One region of the Bacillus sp. C28GYM-DRY-1 genome, then DNA from elsewhere that is predicted to be linked to it. Evidence: a T-box and tRNA genes for the amino acid it is inferred to sense, from the RefSeq annotation. Region 1 holds a T-box; the other holds one or more tRNA genes.
The links. The T-box of region 1 lies ahead of serS (serine--tRNA ligase). A T-box ahead of a tRNA ligase gene usually reads a tRNA of that ligase, here a tRNA-Ser.
Positions count from the first base shown of each region.

Region 1 (7,054 bases):
TCGCACGTCTTGCCTGGAACGCTTCAAAGTTGCTGCAAGAAGAGATTTCACGATATGTGTCTTGGCTTGGAATCCAAACTTCGATATCGTATTTTTTTGCAGCCGTAAAGCCCAGATCACCCGTACACATGCTCATCACACGGTATGGAAGTTCAAGCAGCTGGAGAACTCGCTCTGCTTGGTTTGTAAGCTTCTCTAATTCTTCATAAGAATCTTCAGGCTTCACAAACTTCACAAGCTCAACTTTATTAAATTGGTGCTGACGTATTAATCCGCGTGTATCACGCCCTGCTGAACCAGCTTCAGAACGGAAGCATGCACTGAATGCCGCATAGTTAATCGGCAGGCTGTCACCTGAAAGGATTTCGTCACGATGCATGTTTGTAATCGGCACTTCCGCAGTTGGAATCAAGAAGTAATCTTCTTCTCTGATTTTAAACGCATCCTCTTCGAACTTAGGAAGCTGACCCGTTCCTGTCATGCTTGCGCGGTTTACCATATAAGGCGGAATCACTTCAGTATAGTTATACTCATCTACATGAAGATCAAGCATAAAGTTATAAAGTGCACGCTCCAGACGAGCACCTAAACCTTTATAGAACACGAAACGGCTTCCCGTTACTTTTGCAGCACGTTCAAAATCTAAAATCCCGAGCTCATCTGCAATATCCCAGTGCGGTTTCGGCTCGTAAGCAAATGAAGGCTTATCTCCCCATTTACGCACTTCTATGTTGTCGTCTTCTGTTTCACCGACAGGGACAGAGTCATGTGGAATGTTTGGGATTGAAAGAAGAATGGTATCAAGCTCAGATTCCACTGATCTTAATTCTTCATCAAGTGTTTTAATTTCCTCGCCGACTTCACGCATTTCTTTAATAATATGATCGGCGTCTTTTTTCTCGCGTTTCAGCACAGCAACCTGCTGAGATACTTCATTCCGCTTTCCTTTTAACTCTTCAACCTTGCCGATCAGCTCTCTTCGTCTATCGTCTAGCGCCTCAAACTTATCAAAATCAGTTAAGTCTTCGCCTTTGTGTACAAGCTTTGCTTTAACTTCTTGAAAATTTGCTCTCAGCATTTTCATATCAAGCATGCAAAACACTCCTTTTTTATTGATTTGTCGAAAATAAAAAGAGCCCTCATCCCCATAAAGGGACGAGAGCTCTCGCGTTGCCACCCTGATTGAAAACAAGCCAAAGACTCGTTTTCCACTTTCACACATAACGGTTATCCCGTAAATGCCTACTTGTTTCAGCATTTCGCTCAAGGATGGATTCAGACAGCATCTTTCACCGATTCGCACCAACCATCGGCTCTCTTAGAAAGAGAGGCTTCTTACTAGTTCCTATCAACGCTTTTCGATCTTTATTTGTGCTTATAATGTACTATAAGTTTCCACAGCTTTCAACTGTTTTATACAAGTGCTTTCTGTTTGTATTCCTCAACCATTTGAACAAACAGCTGTGTTACTCGGTGATCTTCTGTCAGCTCCGGATGGAACGAGCAGCCTAGGAATTGATCCTGTTTAGCAGCTACAATACGACCATTATGCTCCGAAAGAACCTCCACATTTTCTCCAGCTTCTAAAATATGCGGCGCGCGGATGAATACCCCTGTGAAAGGCTCGTCCAGGCCTTTGATTGTTAAATCAGCTTCAAAGCTGTCAACCTGCCGGCCAAACGAATTACGCTCCACTACCACATTCAGCAGACCTAAATGAGGATTATCTGAACCAGCGATTTCTTTTGCTAGTATGATTAATCCGGCGCATGTCCCGAACATCGGTTTTCCCTCAGCAGCAAATTGACGAAGCGGTTCCATGAATTGATACGTATCAATCAAACGGCGCATTGTCGTGCTCTCACCGCCAGGTAAAATCAGTCCGTCAATTTCGTTCAGCTGCTCCGGGCGTTTAATGACAAGACCAGCCGCGCCGCATGCCTCAATTGCATGAATATGCTCTCTAACTGCTCCTTGAAGTCCTAGTACTCCTATTGTTAACATGTCAGCAGCGCTCCTATATTCTTACCAGCCGCGTTCTTGCATACGCTGTTCTGGAAGTAAGTTTGAGATCTCAATTCCTTTCATTGCAGTACCAAGCTCTTTTGAAAGGTCAGCGATCAATTTGTAATCAGTGTAGTGAGTTGTTGCTTCCACAATTGCTTTCGCAAACTTAGCAGGGTTGTCTGATTTGAAAATACCAGAACCGACAAATACTCCGTCAGCACCAAGCTGCATCATGAGAGCAGCATCAGCAGGAGTGGCTACGCCGCCAGCAGCAAAGTTAACGACAGGAAGCTTGCCATCTTTTTTAATTTGAAGAAGAAGCTCGTAAGGAGCACCTAAGTTTTTCGCTTCTGTCATGATTTCATCATCACTCATCGCAACTACTTTGCGCACTTGAGCATTTACTTTGCGCATATGGCGAACTGCCTCAACGATATTCCCTGTTCCAGGCTCACCTTTCGTACGAAGCATAGAAGCGCCTTCAGCAATACGGCGCGTTGCTTCACCGAGATCACGGCAGCCACAAACGAAAGGAACTGTGTATTCATTTTTATTCAAATGAAATTCTTCGTCAGCCGGAGTCAGAACTTCACTTTCATCAATATAGTCAACACCCATAGCTTCAAGCACACGCGCTTCAACAATATGTCCGATACGCGCTTTTGCCATTACTGGGATAGATACTGCATTCATTACTTCTTCCACGATTGTAGGGTCAGCCATACGGGCAACTCCTCCAGCCGCGCGAATATCAGCTGGTACACGCTCTAGCGCCATTACAGCTACAGCTCCAGCCTCTTCGGCAATTTTCGCTTGTTCCGCATTGATGACGTCCATGATGACGCCGCCTTTTTGCATTTCTGCCATTCCGCGTTTTACACGTTCAGTACCTGTTTGAGCCATTTCTTGGTCCCCCTAATCAAGGTATAATTGTATAATTTCTAATCCTTATTGTATCCTAGAAATCCAATAATTCATATGGATATATATTATTTTATTCGGTTTTTAGCGCTCTGAAAATCATTTTTTCTTAAAAATTGAGTTTTTTCAGTATATTAAGCGAAAGAGCCCTAATATACATCAGAGCTCTTTCATTTAATTAAAACCAGCCGGTTACCGTATCAACAATGCTTCCCCAAATGCCGGCGAAAAATCCGCCGATACTCCGCATTGTTAGAATAAACCAGTTTGCTTTTTCTACGTTTTCTTTTGTAACAAGGTCTGCGCCAGCAAGATTGCTGTTAAGGAATCCATAATCCTTTTCATCACCTGTATATTCTGCAGTCAGTTTCCCAACCTTGGTTCCTTTCTTCACAGGAGCAGTCAAGGTCTCTTTATTTAGTGTGACCTTCGCTTTGTAATTCTTTTCTTCGCCATTTTTGACAGGAAGAGAGAACGCTTTGTTTGTCACAATGCCTACTTCTTTCTCTTTACCCTTATCAACTGATATCGTTTTATGGCCTTTTACTTGATCGCCTTCAGCATAGATTTCTTTCATAGAGAAATTGTCGAAAGCATAGTCAAACATTTTTTTCGTTTCATCGAAACGGCCTGTATGTAGATTGCCTTTTGCGTTTAATACAACAGTAATAACACGCATTCCATTGAGTTCAGCGGTTCCTGTAAAGCATGAACCCGCAGAGTCAGTAGAACCTGTTTTCAGTCCGTCTACAGTCGCTTTTTTATACTCACTGACAAGCCCTTTCAGCATGAAGTTCCAGTTCGGCATGTCCATTTCATCATCAGTGCCTTTTCTGAACTTCGTTTTGGCAATGCTGGAAGTCTCCAGAATCTCAGGGTAGTCAGTAATCAAGTGATCCGCAAGAATCGCCATGTCCTTAGCAGAAACTTCACTTTCTTCATCTTCACTTGTCCCCTCAGGCTGATGCCCGTGAAGATCTTTGTTTTCAAGGCCTGTTGCGTTAACAAATTTGTAATCTGTTAAGCCTAGTTCTTTTGCTTTTGCATTCATTTTCTCAACAAACTTAGTTTCAGAACCTGCAACGACTTCTGCTATCGCAATAGCAGCAGCATTTGCAGAGTAAATTGCAGTAGCTTGGTATAATTCTTCTACTGTGTATTTCCCATCTTTCCGAAGAGGAACGTTTGATAAGCTGTTATCTTGGGAAATCTCATACACATAGTCATCAGGCGTATAGGTTTGATCCCATTTCACTTTACCTTGATCAATTGCTTCTAATAACAGATACTCTGTCATCATTTTTGTCATACTTGCAATTGGCAGTCTCTTATCTGCATTTTTACTGTACAGAATTTTACCTGAAGAAGCTTCGATCATAATAGCAGCAGATGCATTAATATCAATTGGATCGCTGGCTGCTTTGGCTTTTGACATTGGTGCCAGACAAGTGACAGCTAGTGTTAACACAACCAACGACATCAATAGCTGTTTACATTTCTTGATGTTCAATCGTACGACCTCCGTATTTCATATTCTTCATCTATAATTAAGCCGTTAAGGACATTTTCAATGCACAACAGTATAAATTTTATCATAATCACTATAAAAAAAATAGACAGAGTCAGAGACCCTGTCAAATGTTTTTAATTTGTAACAATTTATTACGAAATTGTATAGTTTGGAGATTCTTTTGTAATCTGTACGTCATGCGGATGGCTTTCACGAAGTCCTGCGCCAGTCATGCGAATGAACTGTGCTTCTTCTCTTAAAGCGTGAAGATCTTTAGAGCCGCAATATCCCATTCCAGAACGAAGACCGCCGACTAGCTGATAAACTGTCTCTTCAACTGGTCCTTTGTAAGGTGTGCGTCCTTCAATTCCTTCAGGAACAAATTTTTTGTTTTCTTCTTGGAAGTAACGGTCTTTACTTCCTTTTTCCATTGCAGCAACTGACCCCATACCGCGGTATACTTTAAATCTTCTGCCTTGGTAGATTTCAGTATCACCAGGGCTTTCTGACGTGCCTGCAAGCAAGCTTCCAAGCATAACAGCATGTCCACCGGCTGCTAATGCTTTAGTGATATCACCAGAGAATTTAATTCCGCCATCTGCGATGATTGTCTTGCCGTGTTTTCTTGCTTCAGTCGCACAATCATAAATTGCTGTAATTTGCGGAACACCGACACCGGCTACTACGCGTGTAGTACAAATTGAACCAGGTCCGATTCCAACTTTGACAACATCTACTCCAGCTTCAATAAGAGCTCTTGTCGCTTCAGCTGTTGCCACGTTTCCAGCAATAATGTTTAATTCAGGATATGTTTCACGGATTTTTGTTACTGTGTTTAATACGCCTTGGGAATGTCCGTGAGCTGTATCAATAACAATAACATCGACATTGGCTTCAACAAGCTTTTTGACGCGAGTCATTGTGTCGCCAGTTACGCCAACTGCCGCGCCAACGATCAGACGTCCGTGAATGTCTTTAGAGGAGTTCGGGAACTCAATGACTTTTTCAATGTCTTTAATCGTGATAAGACCTTTTAATTTATTCTGGTCATCAACGAGAGGAAGCTTTTCAATTTTATGTTTCTGCAAAATCTTTTCAGCTTCATCAAGAGTCGTTCCTACAGGTGCAGTAACAAGCTCTTCTTTTGTCATGACATCGCTGATTTTCATTGAGTAGTCAGAAATAAAACGAAGATCACGGTTTGTAATAATTCCGACAAGCTTTTGGTCCTCTTTGTTATCTACAATCGGAACACCGGAAATTCTATATTTCCCCATCAAGTGCTCCGCATCAAATACTTGGTGATCAGGAGTTAAAAAGAAGGGATTTGTGATAACGCCGCGCTCAGAACGCTTTACTTTATCAACTTGTTCAGCCTGCTGTTCAATGGACATATTTTTATGAATGATGCCCAAGCCGCCCTGTCTAGCCATTGCAATTGCCATTGCTGATTCTGTTACAGTGTCCATACCTGCGCTGATGACTGGAATATTCAGCTTTAACGTTTTTGTTAGTTCTACAGATAAATCCACATCGCGCGGAAGTACCTCTGACTTGGCTGGCAAAAGCAGCACATCGTCGAACGTTAAGCCTTCTTTTGTAAATTTACTTTCCCACATTAGTAAATCCCCCTCTTTTCGGCAAAATATTATATGTAGATTATCAACTAGCCAAGAGCCTGTCAAGGAAGCGAGAAAGAGTTGAAATATTTAGATAATGGAAAGGATATAGAAGTACATATGACATATCATGAGTGGAAAGACTTAGCGCTATTTTATTCCGTTGAATCAACCCAAAAATTTCTAGAAAAGGTTTACACCTTGAACGGGATTGAAGATGCAAAAAAGAACTCATTTAAAAACAGTGAACGGTTTATATATTTCTTAAAGCATGCCGAATCGTTTTATAAACAAGCCTCATATTCCCCTTTAGAAATCAAACCGATTCTTTTATTTTACGGAATGGCACAGCTCATTAAAGCATGCCTTATAACACGGGATCCTCATTATCCAAGCCATACATCAATACTGGCCCATGGCGTAACAACAAGAAAGCGAAAGAAACAGAATTATTGTTTTAGCGATGATGAAGTAAAAATACAACGGAACGGCCTATGCATGCACTTCATGAAACACTTATTCGGACAATCGGATATAGTAGATGAACGGTACACCATGAAAAAATTATTAAGTGCGATTCCAGAACTAAGTGATACTTTCTATTTTCAGCAGAAAGAACGTTTTATGACAAAAATCAAAAAGGACAAGGACAGGATTGCTGTACCAGAGGATGTGGTAATCAATTATAAAATGTCTGATTCAAGATTTGCCGAATATATGTCCCATCATTTTCAATGGTCTTTTAGAAGAAAAAATAAACACGAGCTGCTGTTTGGAATTTCATCGCAAGACATGAAGCCATGGACATCAGTCAGCTTGTTGTATGACATGGGTAAGAATCAATACTTTATCCCTGCTCAAAAAGAACAATTTCTGAGACTTCCTGAAATGGCAATTCATTACCTTGTATTGTACAACATAGGGATGATTGCGAGGTATGAGACAGAGTGGTGGTATGAGTTGTTAACGCAGCATATAAGTGATGATTACGTGCTAA
Region 1 is NZ_JAUMKF010000037.1:8,343-15,396, forward strand. Features, by position in the region: gene serS (serine--tRNA ligase) at 1-1,093, opposite strand, end outside; T-box leader at 1,149-1,361, opposite strand; gene pdxT (pyridoxal 5'-phosphate synthase glutaminase subunit PdxT) at 1,414-2,004, opposite strand; gene pdxS (pyridoxal 5'-phosphate synthase lyase subunit PdxS) at 2,026-2,910, opposite strand; gene dacA (D-alanyl-D-alanine carboxypeptidase) at 3,107-4,438, opposite strand; gene guaB (IMP dehydrogenase) at 4,591-6,057, opposite strand; gene Q3W56_RS20265 (YaaC family protein) at 6,178-7,054, shown strand, end outside.

Region 2 (3,786 bases), on a different contig from region 1:
ATACCGTATCTTTTGATCTTCCTATACGAGGTTACAAAAAATGATTATTCCGCTTTTAGATACGTTTGGGGTGTAGAAACATTTCATGTGATACTGAACGGATATGAAGCCAGATGCCGACGAACAAAAACTGATATGCTGTTTCCTTATGAACTTTATGAACTTTACGATGTCATTCGCGAAAAATACGCCCGCAAATCTGCTTTACCGCAGGAAGACTTAGAGTCAGGCAGTTGAATATGAACGCGTTGCAGGGATTTAAGACCATTATTTACCCCGCATATCGGGGGTTTGATCTTTATAAAATAAAGGGTAAGAATGAATGTAAAATAAATACATACGGAGGTTCAAATATGAAGAAGATTGTCGGCGCAATCGCGGTTTTTGTGATTACATATGCGTTGTTTTCAGCCGCAGACTACCTGTTTCCAATTGACCAAGAATGGTACAATTCACTGAAAAAACCGAACTGGACACCACCCGGATCTGCGATCGGCATCGTTTGGGCCATCCTTTTTGCCCTGATCTCCCTTTCAGCTGCCATTGTGTATGCCGCGTTTTCATTTAAAAATGCGAAAAGCTTTTGGCTTACGCTTTTGATTAATTATGTGCTTAATCAGGCATTCAGCTATTTTCAATTTACCCAAAAGAATCTGCTTGCTGCATCAATTGACTCCCTGCTTGTCGCCATCACTGCACTCTTTTTAATGATCATAGCGAGAAAATACAGCAGAGCCGCAAGCTATCTTCTTTTGCCTTATGTTTTATGGAGTGCATTTGCGACATTTTTATCCTTCACAATCTATTCCATGAATCTGTGAAAAGCCGCTTAAGCGGCTTTTCATAATGCGGAAGCAGCGAGTCATAGATCGATTCAAATTCATCTGCTTCCCCTTCAAAGAAACCGTTGATCAGTTGATCCGCTACCTGCCTGATTCTGCGGTCATGCTGATAATATTCCCTCGATCTATAGCCACCGTTTTCCTGATACGATAGAACTTCATCCGCCTTTAAGCCGAATGTGTAAATACAATCAGGCCCCACCTGCTCAAGTATCTCAATATTTGCGCCATCATGCGTGCCAATAGTCAAGGCGCCGTTCATCATGAACTTCATATTTCCTTTACCAGACGCTTCCTTGCTTGCAGTTGAAATTTGTTCACTAACATCTGATGCCGGAAAAATCCGCTCAGCCATAGAAACTCTGTAATTTTCCAAAAAAACGATCTTGATCAGCTGTTTGACTGCCGGATCATAGTTGACCTTTTCTGCGACAGAATGGATCAGCTTAATGATTTTCTTGGCATAATAACAGCTTGGTGAAGCCTTTGCCCCGAAAATAAAGGTTTGCGGATAGATTGAAAATCCCGAGTCCTCTTTGAGCCGATTATACAAATACATAATATGAAGAACATTCAGCTTCGTTCGCTTTGTGCATCAAATGCTGTTCTCCTCTGACATCATAGTTTTCATTTATAGTATTTATCCGAAGAAATAAAAAAGCCCTCTCATTAAAACGCTTATACTTATATACTTATTGACAATTAACTTTATTTTCCGAAGAAAAACAAAATATATGAAGATTTTTGTTGCCTGTTTATAGAATATAGAATGATATCTAAGCCATATCAGCATTTATAAAAAATAAAAAACCTTGCAGGATATGCAAGGTTTTTGGATGACCCGTACGGGATTCGAACCCGTGTTACCGCCGTGAAAGGGCGGTGTCTTAACCGCTTGACCAACGGGCCGATGGTTGAGAACTTATATCTGTAATCTTATGGCGGAGAAGGAGGGATTTGAACCCTCGCGCCGCTTACACGACCTACACCCTTAGCAGGGGCGCCTCTTCAGCCACTTGAGTACTTCTCCATTTGGCTCCACAGGCAGGATTCGAACCTGCGACCGATCGGTTAACAGCCGATAGCTCTACCACTGAGCTACTGTGGAATATAAGCCATGGTGGGCCTGAATGGACTCGAACCATCGACCTCACGCTTATCAGGCGTGCGCTCTAACCAGCTGAGCTACAGGCCCATGACAGTTTAGAATTGGAGCGGGTGATGGGAATCGAACCCACGACATCAGCTTGGAAGGCTGAGGTTTTACCACTAAACTACACCCGCAATTTTATTTGGGGCGATTGATGGGAATCGAACCCACGAATGCCAGAGCCACAATCTGGTGCGTTAACCACTTCGCCACAACCGCCAAAATATATATTGATAAATGGTGGCTCGGGACGGAATCGAACCGCCGACACACGGATTTTCAGTCCGTTGCTCTACCAACTGAGCTACCGAGCCTAAGTATTTAAATGGCGGTCCGGACGGGACTCGAACCCGCGACCTCCTGCGTGACAGGCAGGCATTCTAACCAACTGAACTACCGGACCATATGTATAAAGTGAATTATTGGTGTTGTACCCTTCAGGCACTCCTTGTTTCATTCACATATTTTGGTTGCGGGGGCAGGATTTGAACCTGCGACCTTCGGGTTATGAGCCCGACGAGCTACCGAACTGCTCCACCCCGCGATGATTAAGAATATATATGGCGGAGGAAGAGGGATTCGAACCCCCGCGGGCTTTGACACCCCTGTCGGTTTTCAAGACCGATCCCTTCAGCCAGACTTGGGTATTCCTCCATATAGTGGTGGACCTTGTAGGACTCGAACCTACGACCGGACGGTTATGAGCCGTCTGCTCTAACCAACTGAGCTAAAGGTCCATTGGTAGCGGCGGAGGGGATCGAACCCCCGACCTCACGGGTATGAACCGTACGCTCTAGCCAGCTGAGCTACACCGCCAAATAAATATTTATTGAAACCAAGTGGAGCCTAGCGGGATCGAACCGCTGACCTCCTGCGTGCAAAGCAGGCGCTCTCCCAGCTGAGCTAAGGCCCCAAGAATGGTCGGGAAGACAGGATTCGAACCTGCGACCCCATGGTCCCAAACCATGTGCTCTACCAAGCTGAGCTACTTCCCGATTTCCTAACTATTCTATAAGAATAATGGCGCGCCCGAGAGGAGTCGAACCCCTAACCTTTTGATCCGTAGTCAAACGCTCTATCCAATTGAGCTACGGGCGCAAAACTTAATGCCGAGGGCCGGACTTGAACCGGCACGGTAGTCACCTACCGCAGGATTTTAAGTCCTGTGTGTCTGCCAATTCCACCACCCCGGCGTGGATGGTATAGTTGGAGCGGAAGACGGGATTCGAACCCGCGACCCCCACCTTGGCAAGGTGGTGTTCTACCACTGAACTACTTCCGCAGAAATGGTGCGGATGAAGGGACTTGAACCCCCACGTCTGTAAAGACACTAGAGCCTGATTCTAGCGCGTCTGCCAATTCCGCCACATCCGCAACAAATAAATGGTGAGCCATGAAGGACTCGAACCTTCGACCCTCTGATTAAAAGTCAGATGCTCTACCAACTGAGCTAATGGCTCTTCTTACAAGAGACTTGAATATTATATCATATAAAAGTGGTGCCGGCAAGAGGACTTGAACCCCCAACCTACTGATTACAAGTCAGTTGCTCTACCAATTGAGCTACACCGGCATATATGTACAACCGATATGTATAATGAAAAATGGTGGAGGATGACGGGCTCGAACCGCCGACCCTCTGCTTGTAAGGCAGATGCTCTCCCAGCTGAGCTAATCCTCCATAATTACACTAACGTGCAATTGCTTGGCGGCGTCCTACTCTCACAGGGGGAAACCCCCGACTACCATCGGCGCTGAAGAGCTTAACTTCCGTGTTCGGCATGGGAACGGGTG
Region 2 is NZ_JAUMKF010000009.1:154,464-158,249, forward strand. Features, by position in the region: partial or broken gene Q3W56_RS10995 (CotS family spore coat protein) at 1-262, shown strand, start outside; gene Q3W56_RS11000 (TspO/MBR family protein) at 354-821, shown strand; partial or broken gene Q3W56_RS11005 (glycogen/starch/alpha-glucan phosphorylase) at 838-1,431, opposite strand; tRNA gene Q3W56_RS11010 (tRNA-Glu) at 1,680-1,751, opposite strand; tRNA gene Q3W56_RS11015 (tRNA-Ser) at 1,782-1,872, opposite strand; tRNA gene Q3W56_RS11020 (tRNA-Asn) at 1,876-1,950, opposite strand; tRNA gene Q3W56_RS11025 (tRNA-Ile) at 1,961-2,037, opposite strand; tRNA gene Q3W56_RS11030 (tRNA-Gly) at 2,053-2,126, opposite strand; tRNA gene Q3W56_RS11035 (tRNA-His) at 2,136-2,211, opposite strand; tRNA gene Q3W56_RS11040 (tRNA-Phe) at 2,231-2,306, opposite strand; tRNA gene Q3W56_RS11045 (tRNA-Asp) at 2,319-2,395, opposite strand; tRNA gene Q3W56_RS11050 (tRNA-Met) at 2,460-2,536, opposite strand; tRNA gene Q3W56_RS11055 (tRNA-Ser) at 2,554-2,646, opposite strand; tRNA gene Q3W56_RS11060 (tRNA-Ile) at 2,653-2,729, opposite strand; tRNA gene Q3W56_RS11065 (tRNA-Met) at 2,732-2,808, opposite strand; tRNA gene Q3W56_RS11070 (tRNA-Ala) at 2,833-2,905, opposite strand; tRNA gene Q3W56_RS11075 (tRNA-Pro) at 2,911-2,987, opposite strand; tRNA gene Q3W56_RS11080 (tRNA-Arg) at 3,014-3,090, opposite strand; tRNA gene Q3W56_RS11085 (tRNA-Leu) at 3,100-3,185, opposite strand; tRNA gene Q3W56_RS11090 (tRNA-Gly) at 3,200-3,274, opposite strand; tRNA gene Q3W56_RS11095 (tRNA-Leu) at 3,280-3,366, opposite strand; tRNA gene Q3W56_RS11100 (tRNA-Lys) at 3,377-3,452, opposite strand; tRNA gene Q3W56_RS11105 (tRNA-Thr) at 3,490-3,565, opposite strand; tRNA gene Q3W56_RS11110 (tRNA-Val) at 3,598-3,673, opposite strand; rRNA gene rrf (5S ribosomal RNA) at 3,696-3,786, opposite strand, start outside.
Region 2: it has a tRNA-Ser gene. The T-box ahead of serS (serine--tRNA ligase) is inferred to sense a tRNA for this amino acid. The anticodon was not compared.